One region of the Streptomyces sp. NPDC002133 genome, then DNA from elsewhere that is predicted to be linked to it. Evidence: riboswitches for the same ligand, from Rfam matches in the RefSeq annotation. Region 1 holds a riboswitch; the other holds the start of a gene.
What was found. A riboswitch is a leader RNA that binds a small molecule or an ion and turns the genes downstream of it on or off. The one in region 1 is predicted to bind cyclic di-AMP.
Positions count from the first base shown of each region.

Region 2: it holds a riboswitch for cyclic di-AMP, as region 1 does, so the genes downstream of both, ABT078_RS38950 (M23 family metallopeptidase) here and ABT078_RS39160 (M23 family metallopeptidase) in region 1, are expected to answer to the same signal.

Region 1 covers NZ_JBEOXF010000084.1:3,618-11,368, forward strand. The annotation lists gene ABT078_RS39135 (carboxymuconolactone decarboxylase family protein) at 1-347, shown strand, start outside; gene ABT078_RS39140 (Glu/Leu/Phe/Val dehydrogenase dimerization domain-containing protein) at 436-1,623, shown strand; gene ABT078_RS39145 (TetR/AcrR family transcriptional regulator) at 1,815-2,435, shown strand; gene ABT078_RS39150 (carbohydrate kinase family protein) at 2,465-3,382, shown strand; gene ABT078_RS39155 (SGNH/GDSL hydrolase family protein) at 3,775-4,572, opposite strand; gene ABT078_RS39160 (M23 family metallopeptidase) at 4,748-5,740, opposite strand; cyclic di-AMP (ydaO/yuaA leader) riboswitch at 5,745-5,903, opposite strand; partial or broken gene ABT078_RS39165 (GH36 C-terminal domain-containing protein) at 6,235-6,733, opposite strand; gene ABT078_RS39170 (tyrosine-protein phosphatase) at 7,005-7,751, shown strand, end outside.
Region 2 covers NZ_JBEOXF010000082.1:21,873-29,623, reverse strand. The annotation lists gene ABT078_RS38965 (DNA gyrase/topoisomerase IV subunit A) at 1-1,677, opposite strand, end outside; gene ABT078_RS38960 (M16 family metallopeptidase) at 1,869-3,215, shown strand; gene ABT078_RS38955 (M16 family metallopeptidase) at 3,212-4,600, shown strand; cyclic di-AMP (ydaO/yuaA leader) riboswitch at 4,809-4,972, shown strand; gene ABT078_RS38950 (M23 family metallopeptidase) at 4,986-5,759, shown strand; gene ABT078_RS38945 (GntR family transcriptional regulator) at 5,945-6,628, shown strand; gene ABT078_RS38940 (HPr family phosphocarrier protein) at 6,776-7,057, opposite strand; gene ABT078_RS38935 (bifunctional acetate--CoA ligase family protein/GNAT family N-acetyltransferase) at 7,222-7,751, shown strand, end outside.

The DNA of each region.
Region 1 (7,751 bases):
ACGTGCCTGTATGGCGTGAAAGTGACGCGTACACGTCGCTCGAGCGGGACTTCTTGGAATACGCGGAGGCGATGACCGCGAACCCGCCTGAAGTCACGGACGAACTGGCCCAGCGGCTGCTCCGGGCGCTCGGCGAGGCCGCGTATCTGGAGCTGACCGCGATGGTGGCGGTGGAGGATCTGCGCTCACGAATCAATGCGGCGCTCGGTCTGACCAGCCTGGGATTCGAGGACCACCGCGAGGTGCCGCAATCGCCATCCGCCGCCTCGTCCGGGCGATCCGGGCGATCCGGCGGCACTGAGGCATGTCGCCGTGGTCCCCCAGCCCTCCGGAGCCGTCCGCGTTGACACGGCTGCACCCGCCTTCGGATACTGACCGACGGTTCAGTTCGTCGTCGTGTCTGGAGGCACCGTGTCCACCCTGGAGGCCCTCTCGATGGCCCGTCCCCTGATCTCGCTCACCTGGACGGACCACGTCACCGGCCGCCAGGGCCATCTGGTGGTCGACCGCCTCGTCCGCGGAGTGTCCAGCGGCGGGCTGCGGATGCGTGCAGGCTGCACGCTCGACGAGGTGGCCGGGCTCGCGCGGGGCATGACGATGAAGGAGGCCCTGCACTACAAGGCCGACGATCCGACGGTGCGGTACATCCCGCTCGGCGGCGCGAAGGGCGGCATCGACTGCGATCCGCAGGACCCGGAGGCGTACGGCGTCCTCGTGCGCTATCTGCGGGCCATGCGCCCGTACATCGAGAGCGTCTGGACCACCGGCGAGGACCTCGGCCTCACGCAGGACCTCGTCGACAAGGCGGCCGCAGAGGCCGGCCTCGTCTCATCCGTGCAGGCCGTCTATCCGCTGCTCGACGACGAGGCGGCGGCACGGCAGCGGCTCGCCGACGCCTTCGCCGTCGAGGTCGACGGCATCGGCCTCGACGAGCTGGTCGGCGGCTGCGGTGTCGCCGAGTCGGTGCTCACGGCACTCGACCTGGCGGGCGAGGACCGCGCGGGCGTCCGGGTCTCCGTCCAGGGCCTCGGCACCATGGGTGGGGCGACGGCACGCTTCCTGTCCCGCGCGGGCCTGCGGATCGTCGCCGTGGCCGACATCAAGGGGACGATCGCCAACCCTGACGGCCTCGACATCGAGAAGCTGCTGGCCGCGCGCGACGCCTACGGAACGGTGGACCGCTCGGCGCTGCGCCCCGGCGACACCGAACTGCCCGCCGACGCCTGGCTGTCCGCCGAGACGGAGGTGCTGATCCCGGCCGCCGTCTCGTACGCCGTCGACACCGCCAACCAGGCGCTGATCACTGCGCGTTGGATCGTCGAAGCGGCCAACATGCCGGTCCTGCCCGACGCGGAGGAGCTGCTCGCCCGGCGCGGGATCACCGTCCTGCCGGACGTCGTCGTGAACTCCGGTACCAACGCCTGGTGGTGGTGGACGCTCTTCGGCGACATCGGTGCCGACGCGGAGGAGGCGTTCGCGTACACGCGCCGCTCGATGCGCGCCCTGGTCGGCCAGATGCTCGCACGCGCCCAGGCCGACGGCACGACGCCGCGCTCCGCCGCGCACGCAATCGTCGCCGACCGGCTGCCGGTGATCGCGGAACGCTTCGGCTGGTACAGGTAGGCCGGCGACCGCCGCCGCCCTCCGCGACGCCTCCTTCCGCCTCACGTGTCCGGTGAGCGCGGCAGGGCTCCCGTGCCTCGTGCTGCCCCGGATCTCGGTGGCGGGACTGCCCGTCGGCCTGGCGGTGGTGGCGGGCCGTGGGACCGACCGACGGCTCATGGAGCTCGCACACCCGTGTGTAGGGTGACCGGGTGACGAGAGTCCGGTTGAGCGTGGCGGAGCGACAGGAAGAGCTGCTGCGGGCCGCCGTGGAGCAGATCGAGGCGCGGGGCGTGGCCGCCGTGCGGATCGCCGATGTCGCCTCCGCACTCGGGGTGAGCAACGCCCTGGTGCTGTACCACTTCTCGACCAAGGAGCGGCTCGTCGCCGCCGCCTTCGGCTATGCCGCGGAGGGCGACCTGGCCCATCTGCGCAAGATCCTCGGTCGTCGGACATCCGCGGTACGCCGTCTGCGCGCCGCCGTCCGCTGGTACGCCCCGACGGGTCAGGCGAAAGGCTGGCGCCTGTGGATCGAGGGCTGGGCGGCGTCGCTGCGCGAACCGGCCCTGCGCGAAGTGGCTCGCGATCTCGACCAGCAGTGGAAGGCCGAGCTGACCGCGGTCATCGCGGAGGGCGCGACCGCCGGCGAGTTCCGCTGCGCCGACCCTGGGTCTGCGGCGTGGCGGCTGACGGCTCTGCTGGACGGTCTCGCGGTGCAGATGACGTCGTACGCGGGGTCGCTCAGCCGCGCCGCGATGCTGGAGTGGACGGACGAGGCCCTCGCCCGTGAACTGGGGCTCGACCGCCAAGCGCTGACACGACAGAGTGCGTAGCGCACCGAAGGCTCATGGGAGGGGAAGCGGTGTCCGCGCAACACGAGGACCGGCCGGAACTTGACGTCCTGGTGATCGGCGGCAGCGGGGTCGACACGGTCGTCCGCGTCGACTCGCTGCCGGTCCCGCTCGCGGACTCGGTCGGGGTACCCCCGATCACGGAGTGGCCGGGGCACACGGGAGGGAACGTGGCCCTCGGCTGCCGCTCCCTCGGACTCGACGTCAGATTCCTGGACTTCATCGGAGACGACGCACCGGGCCTGCAGGTCCGCGAACGACTCGCGGAGGGCGGTGTGGACTTCGCGCACCTGGTCTCTCCCGCCGGTACGCGACGTGCGGTGAACCTGGTCGACTCGGCGGGCCGCAGGATGTCCTTCTACGACGCGCGTGACGCCGTGGATCTGCGTATGCCGCGCGACTTCTACCTGCCGCATCTGCGACGGGCCCGGCACGTACATCTGTCGATCATGAACTTCGCCCGTTTTCTCTACGACGACATCGCCGAACTCGGTGTTCCCGTCTCCACCGACCTCCACGACTGGGACGGAGTGGACGACTACCACAAGGAGTTCGCACTCCGCTCCGACGTGGTCTTCCTCAGCGCGGCGGGGGCCGGTGAGCGGATCGCGTCGGTGATGCGGGAGATCCTGCGCGAAGGGCGGGCGGACACCGTGGTCGCGACGGCCGGAGCCGGCGGCTCGTATGTGATGACCCGCGAGGGCGGCCGCACACCACGTCCGGTCCCGGCCGTGGCGCCGCCCGCGCCGGTGGTGGACTCCAACGGCGCCGGGGACGCGTATGTGTGCGGCTTCCTCTACGGGCGGCTGGCCGGCCGTCCCGCTGCGGACTGTGCCCGGCTGGGCGCGGTGGCCGGGGCCCACGCCTGTACGGGCCGGGGCAGCTCGGCGCTGATCCGCCCCGAGGAACTGGCCGCGGCTCAGGTCTGACGCAGCAGTTCGTACACCGACGCGTCGAGCCCGAAGGTCCAGGCGACACCCTCCTTCGCGGTGCGCATGATCTAGCGATTCCCCCCGGTCGCGCATGATCTCTTCGCAGCGTCGAAGGATCCCGTCGGTGAACGGCCCGCGCCGTCGACCTTGGCCGGGACGCTTCTGGTTCTCGATGGGTGTAGACGACCGTACGGCCCCTGCGGACATAGGGGTTTGCCCCCCCAGCGCGGGGACATGGATGGATACGATCGCGCTCGTGAAGCTCGTGACGCAGGTGAAGCTGATGCCGGAGGCCGACCAGGCTGCCGCGCTGTCGGCGAGTGGACGGAGGAGCCCACCCAGCAGCCAGTTGGGCACTACCTCCAAGCCCGGTCCCTTTCAGGGCCGGGTCAAGTTGACAGTGGAAGCAGATCCGGACGCTTCGGCTCCACGTGATCACCGGAGGACTCGCCCCGCAGCCGCCTGCCGATCCACGGGACGAGGTACTCGCGCGCCCAGTGGATGTCGTCGCGCCGGACCTCGAGCGTGCCGCGCGGCGGCAGCGAGGGCCATGGCTGATCCGGGTCGACGGGGACGGAGAACCCGAGGACCTGGGCGGCGCGGAGCGCCACGCGCGTGTGTCCCTCGGGGGAGAGATGCAGCCGGTCGTCGTCCCAGGCGCGCCTGTCCTGGACGGACCTGAGCGACCAGAGGTCGAGGACCGGGCAGTCGTAGCGGTCGGCGATGGCGCGGACGTGCGCGGTGTACGTGGCGATCTTGCCGCGCAGATGGCGTAGCACGGGCACACCGCGGGTGTCGAAGCCGGTGGTCACCATGACGGTGCCGACGGCCGAGGTGAGGTCGGCGACGGCTCGTTCGAAGCGCTCGGCGACGTCGTCGGGGTCGGTGCCGGGCCGGATGATGTCGTTGCCGCCCGCGCAGAACGTCACCAGGTCGGGGGCGAGTTCCCTCGCGCGCGGGACCTGTTCCGCCACGATCTGATCGAGAAGGCGGCCGCGCACGGCGAGATTGGCGTAGCGGAAGGCGTGCTCCGGTGCGCGGTCGTCGAGCAGGACCGCCAAGCGATCCGCCCAGCCCATGAACTGACCCTCGGGTCCGGGGTCCCCGACGCCCTCGGTGAAGCTGTCACCGATCGCCGCGTACGACCCGAATGTTCTGTTTTCCGTTGATCTCGAATCGTCTGCCACGTCGAGACATCATTCACGGCGCTAAGTGACCTACGCCACCGTAGGGAGGTGTTGACGGGGCGTGAGATAGACCACCTGGTCAGTTTTCCGCTCGGCGGGAATACGGCCACATGCACGCCCGCCGCCCTCCGGGTCAGGTCGGAGGGCGGCGGACACTGCTGACGTTACGTCAGGTTCAGATCGAGACGCCGTACTGGCGCAGGTAGGCGAGCGGGTCCATGTCCGAGCCGTAGTCCGGGGTGGTGCGGATCTCGAAGTGCAGGTGCGGACCGGTGGAGTTGCCGGTGGAGCCGGAGAGGCCGATCTGCTGCCCGCCGGTGACGCTCTCGCCGGACGAGATGGAGAGCTGGGAGAGGTGGGCGTACTGCGAGTACGTGCCGTCGTCGTGCCGGATGACGACCTGGTTGCCGTACGCGCCGGCCCAGCCGGCCGAGACGACGGTGCCGGGGCCGACCGACTTGACGGAGGTGCCGGTGGGGGCTGCGAAGTCGACACCGGTGTGGTAGCCGCTGGACCACATGGCTCCGGCGGTGCGGTAGGCGGTGGTCATGCTCGCGTCGACCGGGGCGAAGTAGCCGGAGAAGTTGCTCTGCGCGGCGGGGGCAGGGGCGGCGGCAGCGGCAGCGGCGGGGGCCTGGGCGGCATCGGATCCGGATTCGGCGCGCGCCTGCGAGCGCTCGGCCTTCGCCGGAGCCTCGGCCCGCGCGTCGGCCTTGGCGGGCGCCTCGGCCTTCGACGCCTTCGCCTTCGCCTTCTCGTTGCCGGGGGCCTCGGCCGGAGCCTTCGCCTGGGCCTTGACGCCGAGCGTGAGCTTGAGACCCGGGTGGATGAGCGACGGGTTCTCGCCGACGGTCTCGCGGTTGTCCGCGTACAGCTTCTTCCAGCCGCCCCGGACGTCCTGCTCCACGGCGATCTTCGACAGGTAGTCACCGGACACGACCGTGTAGGTCTTGGCCGCCTTCCCCGTCTGGGCCGCCTGGGGGGCGGCGGCCTTGTGGGCGATGGTGGCGACGCGCTCGGGGGCGACGGTGGGCGCGGACGTGTCCGCGGCGTGCGCACCCGCGGCGCCGATCAGGGGGAGTGCGATGGCGGCACCACCCGTGCCCGCGGCGACGAATCCGCGCGAGATGGGGTTGGTCCTCGGACGACGATGCTTGCCCTTGGGCATGGCGAATTCCTCTCCGGCGCCTACGAGGTGAGCTGTCGGGTGCGGGCTGGAGACGCCCGGCCGCGAGGTGTGCGGCTTGACCCCTAGCCGTCCGGAACTCCGGTCGGCGTTCTACCTGGGTCCCCCGCTCCTGCCACGCGTGGGGGGTGGGTGCGTATTCCGGTCGGCGGCAGGATTAGGCGGTCCGACCGGATTGCGGCGAACTTAAGGGAGCCGGTCGACGGGAACAAGCCATCTCATTAACCCGGCATTCACCCGGGTTCCGACAACAGGGAATTCCCGGTCACCCTCCGTCGATTACGGATCTCTGATTGCCTTGCGGACAAAGGCAATTGATTGCGGGACACGACAACAGAACGTCACGAATATGATCCCGCTCACGCAACGAGGCCCATCCCCCTTACAACCGGGGCGTGTTCCACCAAAGGCCTCAATACGGACAGAAGCCACATTGAGTAGGCATCCCACTCGATGCACCCGTAAGGGCGGAAGGGTCAGATCCGGCCGGATCTGCGGCTCAGCCGGAGCACCACAGCGTCGCGGTCACCGCGCAGCCCCGTGTCCTTTCCGTGATGCAGCAGCACCGCACCCCGGTGGACGGTCTGCGTGTCCAGACACTCGTGAGCCGCCGCCGGGTCGAGCCCGCGCAGCCTGAGCGCGGGCGGCCGCTCCCCGTGGCTCTGCGCCTCGAGCCAGGCCAGGACGACGACCTCGTCGCCGCGCACGTACTGCACAGCGCTCAGCCCGCCCTCCGGCGGGCGCAGCCGGTGGAGCTCGCCGTGCTGCACGACCGGCCTGATCTTCTCAGAGGGGTCCACCCAGCCTTACTAGGGGTCCACCCAGCCGCGGGCCTCGGTCAGCTCGTCCTCTACTCCTACTCCACCGCGCGAGGTCGCCGCCGACGCCCAGCACCCCGGCCATCGCGTTGACGAAACGGAACCGCAGGGAGCTGATTCCGCCATTGAGCCGCACATTCGGGCTGCGGGGTCCCCAGTGCAGATGCAGCAGCTCGCCGCGGTCGGTGACGTGCAGCGCGTAGCTGCACGTACGCCCGGACAGAAGCCAGATGCGCCCCTCACCGACCGACTGGATCACCGCAACCCCCCAGATCTGCACAGACCCACACATCATCAGCGGGAACCGTCCCTGGAGGCAACGCTCTTGGCGCCGCAACCAAGATGATTGCCTGAGGAATCGATGTCGTAGGGTCGGGAGCGCGCCATCGTCGGCGAGCAGTGCCGACCGCAGACACGGAGGAGCCCCCGTGACGCAGCAGCTGCCCCAGACCCCGTCGACCGAACCCGAGCTCGCAGGCGTGCGCAACTTCAGGGACGTGGGCGGACTGCCTACCGTGGACGGGCGACGCGTGCAGTACGGACGGCTCTTCCGGAGCGGTCACCTCGCGCACGCCACCGAGAGCGACGCCACCTTCCTCGCCTCGCTCGGGCTCCACACGATCTTCGACTTCCGGAACGCTGCGGACCACAAGCTGGAGGGCCTCGACGTCGAGCTGCCCGGCGTGCGGAATGTCAACATCCCGCTCAGCGACCCTGCCGACGGCGCCGAGTTCTGGAAGATGGTCCGCGACGGCGACCTCGAACAGCTCAGGTCGATCCTCGCCGACGGCAAGGCGGCCGACCGGATGTCCGCCTCCTACCGCATGATCATCAAGGAGCGCACCGCGGAGCACAGCGGGGTGCTGCACGCGCTGGCGGACGACAGCGTCCCGGCACTGATGCACTGCGCGGCGGGCAAGGACCGCGCGGGACTGTCGATCGCCATCTCGTTGCTGGCGGTGGGCGTCGAGCGGGACGCCGTCGAGGCCGACTACCTCAAGTCCAACGACCCCCACCGCCGCTACAAGGTGCGCCGCAGCGACACCTCCCCCGCCGGGATGTCGCCCGAGGTCATGGAGCTGCTCAGCCCGCTCTTCGATGCCCGGGCCGACTATCTTGCGGCGGCTCTCGAGACGATCGAGGAGACCTGGGGCGGCACCGAGCGCTACTTCGCC
Region 2 (7,751 bases), on a different contig from region 1:
GCGCGCCGTCGCAGGCACCGCGGACACGATCACATCGTGCTTCGCGCGCCTGCCGCCGTCCTCCGGCAGCGGCTCACCGGTGACCGTCCGTGCCAGCAGCCCTGTCGAGGACAGCAGCACCCGGCACGGGTCGTCCGCGACCTGCAGCGACTCGGCGGCAACGGGCGTGCCCGCGGACTCCAGCAGCACCGTGCGCCGCTCGGTGCCGAACTTCTTCGCCACCGCGGCCAGTTCGGACGAGACGAGCTTGCGCAGCTCCGCGTCCGACTCCAGGATCCGGGTGAGCTCCGCGATCTCCGCGGTCAGCCTGTCGCGCTCGCTCTCCAGCTCGATACGGTCGAACCTGGTGAGCCGGCGCAGCGGGGTGTCCAGGATGTACTGCGTCTGGATCTCGCTGAGCGAGAAGTGCGCGATGAGGCGCTCCTTCGCCTGCGCCGAGTTGTCACTGGAGCGGATGAGGCGGATGACCTCGTCGATGTCGAGGAGCGCCACGAGCAGGCCCTCGACGAGATGCAGCCGGTCGCTCTTCTTGCGGCGCCGGAACTCGCTGCGGCGGCGGACGACGTCGAAGCGGTGGTCGAGGTAGACCTCGAGCAGCTCCTTGAGACCCAGCGTCAGCGGCTGGCCGTCGACCAGCGCCACGTTGTTGATGCCGAAGGACTCCTCCATCGGCGTCAGCTTGTACAGCTGCGCCAGGACGGCCTCGGGGATGAAGCCGTTCTTGATCTCGATGACCAGGCGCAGTCCGTGCTCACGGTCCGTGAGGTCCTTGACGTCGGCGATGCCCTGGAGCTTCTTCTGGCCGACGAGGTCCTTGATCTTCGCGATCACCTTCTCCGGGCCGACGGTGAAGGGCAGCTCGGTGACGACGAGCCCCTTGCGGCGCGCCGTCACGTCGTCCACGGTCACCGTGGCGCGGATCTTGAAGGTGCCGCGGCCCGTCTCGTACGCGTCCTTGATTCCGGACAGACCCACGATCCGGCCACCGGTCGGCAGGTCGGGACCCGGCACGTACCGCATCAGGGTTTCGAGATCGGCGCCCGGGTGCCTGATCAGATGGCGGGCGGCGGCGATGACCTCGCCCAGATTGTGCGGCGGCATGTTCGTCGCCATGCCCACCGCGATGCCGGACGCGCCGTTGACCAGCAGATTCGGGAAGGCCGCCGGCAGGGCGACCGGCTCCCGCTCCTGCCCGTCGTAGTTCGGCGCGAAATCGACGGTGTCCTCGTCGATCGACTCGGTCATCAGGCTCGTCGCGTCGGCCATCCGGCACTCGGTGTAACGCATCGCGGCCGGAGGGTCGTCATTGCCCAGCGAGCCGAAGTTGCCATGGCCGTCGACCAGCGGCACCCGCATCGAGAAGGGCTGCGCCATACGCACCAGCGCGTCGTAGATCGACGCGTCGCCGTGCGGGTGGAGCTTGCCCATGACCTCGCCGACGACGCGGGCGCACTTCACGTAGCCGCGGTCGGGGCGCAGGCCCATCTCGTTCATCTGATACACGATCCGGCGGTGCACGGGCTTCATTCCGTCCCGGGCGTCCGGCAGGGCCCGGGAGTAGATCACCGAGTACGCGTACTCGAGGAAGGAGCCCTGCATCTCGTCGACGACGTCGATGTCGAGGATCCTCTCCTCGAAGTCGTCGGGCGGCGGCGTCTTCGTGCTGCGGCGGGCCATCGCTGCTGCGGCTCCTTCACCAACATGAACCATGAATGTGATCTGACGCCGACCATTGTGGACCGTCCCACCGACAGCGCGGACCGCGACCCGGAACACCGGGTGGAAGCTGCGGGAACTTCGCCAGGTCCCGACGCGCTTGCATACAGTGGCAGGACATCCAGCAACGCGATCGAAGGGACCACATGCCCATGGGTCACACGGCCACAGCCCAGGCCGGCTCCGGCGGCCTGACAGCAACCGAGCACCGCCTGGCCAACGGTCTGCGCGTGGTGCTCTCCGAGGACCACCTGACCCCGGTCGCCGCGGTCTGCCTCTGGTACGACGTCGGCTCGCGCCACGAGGTCAAGGGGCGTACGGGCCTGGCTCACCTCTTCGAGCACCTGATGTTCCAGGGCTCCGCGCAGGTGCCGGGAAACGGACACTTCGAGCTGGTCCAGGGAGCCGGCGGCTCGCTCAACGGCACCACCAGCTTCGAGCGCACCAACTACTTCGAGACCATGCCCGCCCACCAGCTGGAGCTCGCGCTCTGGCTGGAGGCCGACCGCATGGGCTCGCTGCTCGCCGCGCTCGACGACGAGTCCATGGAGAACCAGCGGGACGTCGTCAAGAACGAGCGCCGCCAGCGCTACGACAACGTTCCGTACGGTACGGCCTTCGAGAAGCTGACCGCCCTCGCCTACCCGGACGGACACCCCTACCACCACACCCCGATCGGCTCGATGGCCGACCTGGACGCCGCGACGCTGGAGGACGCGCGGAGCTTCTTCCGGACGTACTACGCGCCGAACAACGCGGTGCTGTCGGTCGTCGGCGACATCGACCCGGAGCAGACCCTCGCCTGGATCGAGAAGTACTTCGGCTCCATCCCGATGCACGACGGCAAGCAGCCGCCGCGTGACGGCACCCTGCCCGACATCATCGGCGAGCAGCTGCGCGAGGTCGTGGAGGAGGAGGTTCCGGCCCGCGCCCTGATGGCCGCCTACCGCTTGCCGCAGGACGGCACACGCGAGTGCGACGCCGCCGACCTGGCGCTGACCGTCCTCGGCGGCGGTGAGTCGTCCCGGCTGCACAACCGTCTGGTGCGCCACGACCGCACGGCCGTCGCCGCGGGCTTCGGCCTGCTGCGGCTCGCCGGTGCGCCCTCGCTCGGCTGGCTGGACGTGAAGACGTCCGGCGGGGTCGAGGTGCCCGACATCGAGTCCGCCGTCGACGACGAGCTGGAGCGGTTCGCCGCCGAGGGCCCGACGCCCGAGGAGATGGAGCGCGCCCAGGCACAGCTGGAGCGCGAGTGGCTGGACCGGCTCGGTACGGTCGCGGGCCGCGCCGACGAACTCTGCCGGTACGCCGTGCTGTTCGGCGACCCCCAGCTGGCGCTCAGCGCCGTGTCGCGGGTCCTCGACGTCACCGCCGAGGAGGTCAGGGCCGTCGCCCAGGCCCGGCTGCGCCCGGACAACCGGGCGGTTCTGGTGTACGAGCCCGTCCAGTCCGCCGAGGACACCGAGGACAACGACGACGAGGAGGGGGCGGACCAGTGACCGACGCTGCCGTGACCATGGAATTCCACCCGCAGCCGCAGGCGGGCGAGGCCAGGCCGTGGGCCTTCCCCGCCCCCGAGCGCGGTGTGCTCGACAACGGGCTGACCGTCCTGCGCTGCCACCGCCCCGGCCAGCAGGTCGTGGCCGTCGAGATCTTCCTCGTCGCCCCGCTGGACGCCGAGCCCGAGGGCCTCGACGGTGTAGCCACGATCATGGCCCGGGCGCTCTCCGAGGGCACCGACAAGCACACTGCGGAGGAGTTCGCCGCGGAGCTGGAGCGCTGCGGCGCCACCCTGGACTCGCACGCCGACCACCCCGGCGTCCGCGTCTCCCTCGAGGTGCCGGTCTCCCGCCTCCTCAAGGCGCTCGGCCTGCTCGCCGAGGCCCTGCGTGCGCCGCTCTTCGCCGACAGCGAGGTCGAGCGGCTCGTACGGAACCGGCTGGACGAGATCCCGCACGAGACCGCCAACCCGGCCCGCCGCGCCGCCAAGGAGCTGTCCAAACAGCTCTTCCCGGCGTCCTCCCGGATGTCCCGGCCCCGCCAGGGCAGCGAGGAGACCGTGGAGCGCATCGACTCCGCGGCCGTGCGGGCCTTCTACGAGGGCCATGTCCGGCCCGCGTCCGCCACCGCCGTGATCGTCGGCGACCTCACCGGTGTCGATGTGGATGCCGTGCTCGCCGACACCCTCGGCGCCTGGACCGGTGGCGCGGCCGAGAGCCGTCCCATGCCGTCGATCACCGCCGACGACAGGGGCCGCGTCGTCATCGTCGACCGCCCCGGCGCGGTGCAGACGCAGCTGCTCATCGGCCGTATCGGCCCGGACCGCCACGACCGCGTCTGGCCGGCCCAGGTCCTCGGCACGTACTGCCTGGGCGGCACCCTCACCTCCCGTCTCGACCGCGTCCTGCGCGAGGAGAAGGGGTACACGTACGGCGTGCGGGCCTTCGCCCAGGTCCTGCGCTCCTCCGCCGACGGCACGGGCGCGGCCACGCTCGCCATCAGCGGCTCCGTCGACACCCCGCACACCGGCCCGGCGCTGGACGACCTCTGGAAGGTGCTGCGCACCCTCGCCGCGGAGGGCCTCACCGACGCCGAGCGCGACATCGCCGTGCAGAACCTGGTGGGTGTGGCCCCGCTGAAGTACGAGACCGCCGCGTCGGTCGCGGGCACGCTCGCCGACCAGGTCGAGCAGCACCTGCCGGACGACTACCAGGCGCAGCTGTACACGCGCCTGGCCCGCACCGGCACGGTCGAGGCGACGGCCGCGGTCGTCAACGCCTTCCCGGTGGACAGGCTCGTCACCGTCCTCGTGGGCGACGCGGCCGAGATCGAGGAGCCGGTCAGGGCGCTGGGCATCGGTGAAGTGACTGTTGTCACGGGCTGATTGACCGCCGGTCGGTTCCGGCGCACCCGGAGGGCCCCGTTGGCATCGTGCCAACGGGGCCCTCCCGTATGTCCGTTTTATTGGAGAGGCTGCCTGTCTGGCCTGTGGCATGCACAACAAATCTCCGTGTCCGTTTGGTGATTGAAAGATGTCCGGCTTAGCGTCTTCTGCGCTGTCCGCCGGTTGCACCAGCCGCACCAGCGGCATCGGACAGCCATCGCCGAGTCCCCGTCGGGCGCGAGCCTGGGGAGCCGGGGACCCACATGTCCCCTGGGGTGAATCGGACGCCTTCGCACTCGTGCGGAGGGGCCCGTAGGAGACCTTCCTGCTCCGAACCCGTCAGCTAACCCGGTAGGCGAGAAGGAAGGAAAGGATCAGCCACTACATGGCGTTCACCCGTGCCACCGGGAAGCATCGTGGTCCGAGCCGGCTGACGCGCAAGCGCGCGGGCATCGCCGGAGCCGCTGCCCTCGCCACCACCGGCGTCATCGGAGGCCTCGCCTCCCCGGCGCTCGCCGCCGACACGGAAAGCCCGTCCTTCGAGGACACCGGCCTCACCCAGGCCGTCGCCGCCGGCACCACCCTCGCCGAGCAGATCGACGCCCAGGCCGCGGCCCAGCAGTACGAGGCCGATCTGGCCGCCGCCCGCGCGAAGGCCGAGGCTGAGGCGAAGCGCAAGGCGGAGGCCCGCGTCAAGGCGGCCCGCGAGGCCAAGGAGCGCGCCGCCCGCGAGGCCGAGCGCAAGCGCCTGATGTCCTACACGCTCCCGGTCGCCGCCTCCCACGTCAGCACGGCCTACCAGGCGGGCGGCTCGGTCTGGTCCTCCGGCAGCCACACCGGCGTCGACTTCCATGCCCCGTCCGGCACTCCGGTCGTCGCCGTCGGCATGGGTACGGTCGTGGAGGCCGGCTGGGGCGGTGCGTACGGCAACAACATCGTGATCAAGATGAAGGACGGCACGTACACCCAGTACGGCCACCTGTCGTCGATCGGCGTCTCGGTCGGCCAGACCGTCACCCCGGGCCAGCGGATCGGCCTGTCCGGGTCCACCGGCAACTCGTCCGGCCCGCACCTCCACTTCGAGGCCCGCACGAGCCCCGACTACGGCTCGGACATCGACCCGGTCGCGTATCTGCGCGGCCACGGCGTGAGCGTCTGACGCCCGCCTCCGCAGCCGTGGGCCCCGGCCCGGTCATGGCGACCGGCCGGGGCTTTCGGCGTATTCAGGCCAAAAGATATCCATGGATTCCGGCAGGCCATCGGAAATTCCGGCCGGCTGCAATAGAGTCACCGAACAGACATCGCTCGACTGGGTTTCGCGCGGATTAAAGGCGGAGGTTCGGTATGCGCATTCCTGCGCGCTCGGTATGCACGGCGATCCGCGACGACATCGTCTCCGGTGTCTTCGAGCGCGGCAGCCGGCTCACCGAGGAGCAGTTGGCACGCCGCTACGGCGTCTCCCGGGTCCCGGTGCGCGAAGCGCTGCGGACCCTGGAGTCCGAGGGCTTCGTCGTCACCCGCAGACATGCGGGAGCGTGCGTCGCCGAGCCCACCGAGCAGGAGGCCGCCGACCTGCTGGAGATCCGGATGCTGCTGGAGCCGCTGGGCGCCGCACGGGCCGCGCAGCGGCGCACGGAAGCCCACCTCAAAGTGCTGCGCGGCCTGGTCAGGCTCGGCCAGGAGCGGGCGCGCCGGGGCCAGGGCGAGGATCTGCGGTCGCTCGGAGGCTGGTTCCACGAGACCCTCGCGCAGGCCTCCGGCAGCCCCGGACTCATCGCGCTCCTCACCCAGCTCCGGCACAAGGTCGCCTGGATGTACGCCGTCGAGCAGCCCGCTCGGCCGGTGGAGTCCTGGGCCGAGCACGGTGCGATCGTGGACGCGGTGTCACGCGGCGACGCGGAGCGGGCGCGGGCGCTCACCGCGATGCACGCCGAGCGGATGGCGGGGGCGCACAGGCTGCGCATCACGACGCGCGGGACGGTGAGGACTTCGCAACACGCCGTAAACACGGCGAGCGTCCGCAATTAACAGAAGCGCCGTATACAAAGAGGGGATATTTGAAAGTGGCAGAGCCGCTGACCGAAATTCCCGGTTGCTGCGGCTCCGCCGTTTCTATTTATTTGTCATTCCCTGCCGGGGCGGGTGCAAGGTCCTTTCCCGGGGCGGGACCAGCGGTCAGACGGTCTCGGGGAGCTCCTCGAGACCCTCGGCGACCAGCTTCGCGAGACGGTCGAGCGCGGCGTCCGCGCCGTCCGCGTCCGAGGCGAGGACGATCTCCTGGCCGCCCTCCGCGCCCAGGCCGAGCACCGCGAGCATCGAGGCGGCGTTGACGGGGGTGCCGTCGGCCTTGGCGATCGTCACCGGGACGCCGGAGGCCGTGGCGGCACGGACGAAGATGGAAGCGGGGCGGGCGTGGAGGCCCTCGGCCCAGCCGACAGTGACGCGGCGCTCAGCCATGGTGGTGCCCTTCAAGTCCTAAGCGGTTGTCTAGACCAGTCTCTCATGTGTGGTGCAGTGCTCGGCAACGGCCGTCGGCCGGCGTCCGGGCCACGCGCGGGTGCCCTCAGACTGCACCCGCCTCCCGGGCTTCGCGACCGGTGCCCGAGCCGTACTCTTTCCCCATGCAGACCCCGTCGGATCACGCCTACCCCGACCATTGGGAAGCCGACGTGGTGCTGCGTGACGGTGGCACTGCGCGCATCAGGCCCATCACCACCGAGGACGCCGAGCGGCTCGTCAGCTTCTACGAGCAGGTCTCGGACGAGTCCAAGTACTACCGCTTCTTCGCGCCGTACCCCCGGCTCTCCGCGAAGGACGTGCACCGATTCACGCACCACGACTACGTGGACCGGGTCGGTCTCGCCGCGACGGTGGGCGGCGAGTTCATCGCGACCGTCCGTTTCGACCGGATCGACGCCAACGGGAGGCCGGCGTCCAAGCCCGCCGACGAGGCGGAGGTCGCCTTCCTGGTGCAGGACGCACACCAGGGGAGGGGCGTCGCCTCCGCGCTCCTCGAGCACATTGCAGCGGTCGCGCGGGAGCGGGGAATCAGGCGGTTCGCGGCCGAGGTGCTGCCCGCGAACAACAAGATGATCAAGGTCTTCACGGACGCCGGATACACACAGAAGCGCAGCTTCGAGGAAGGCTCCGT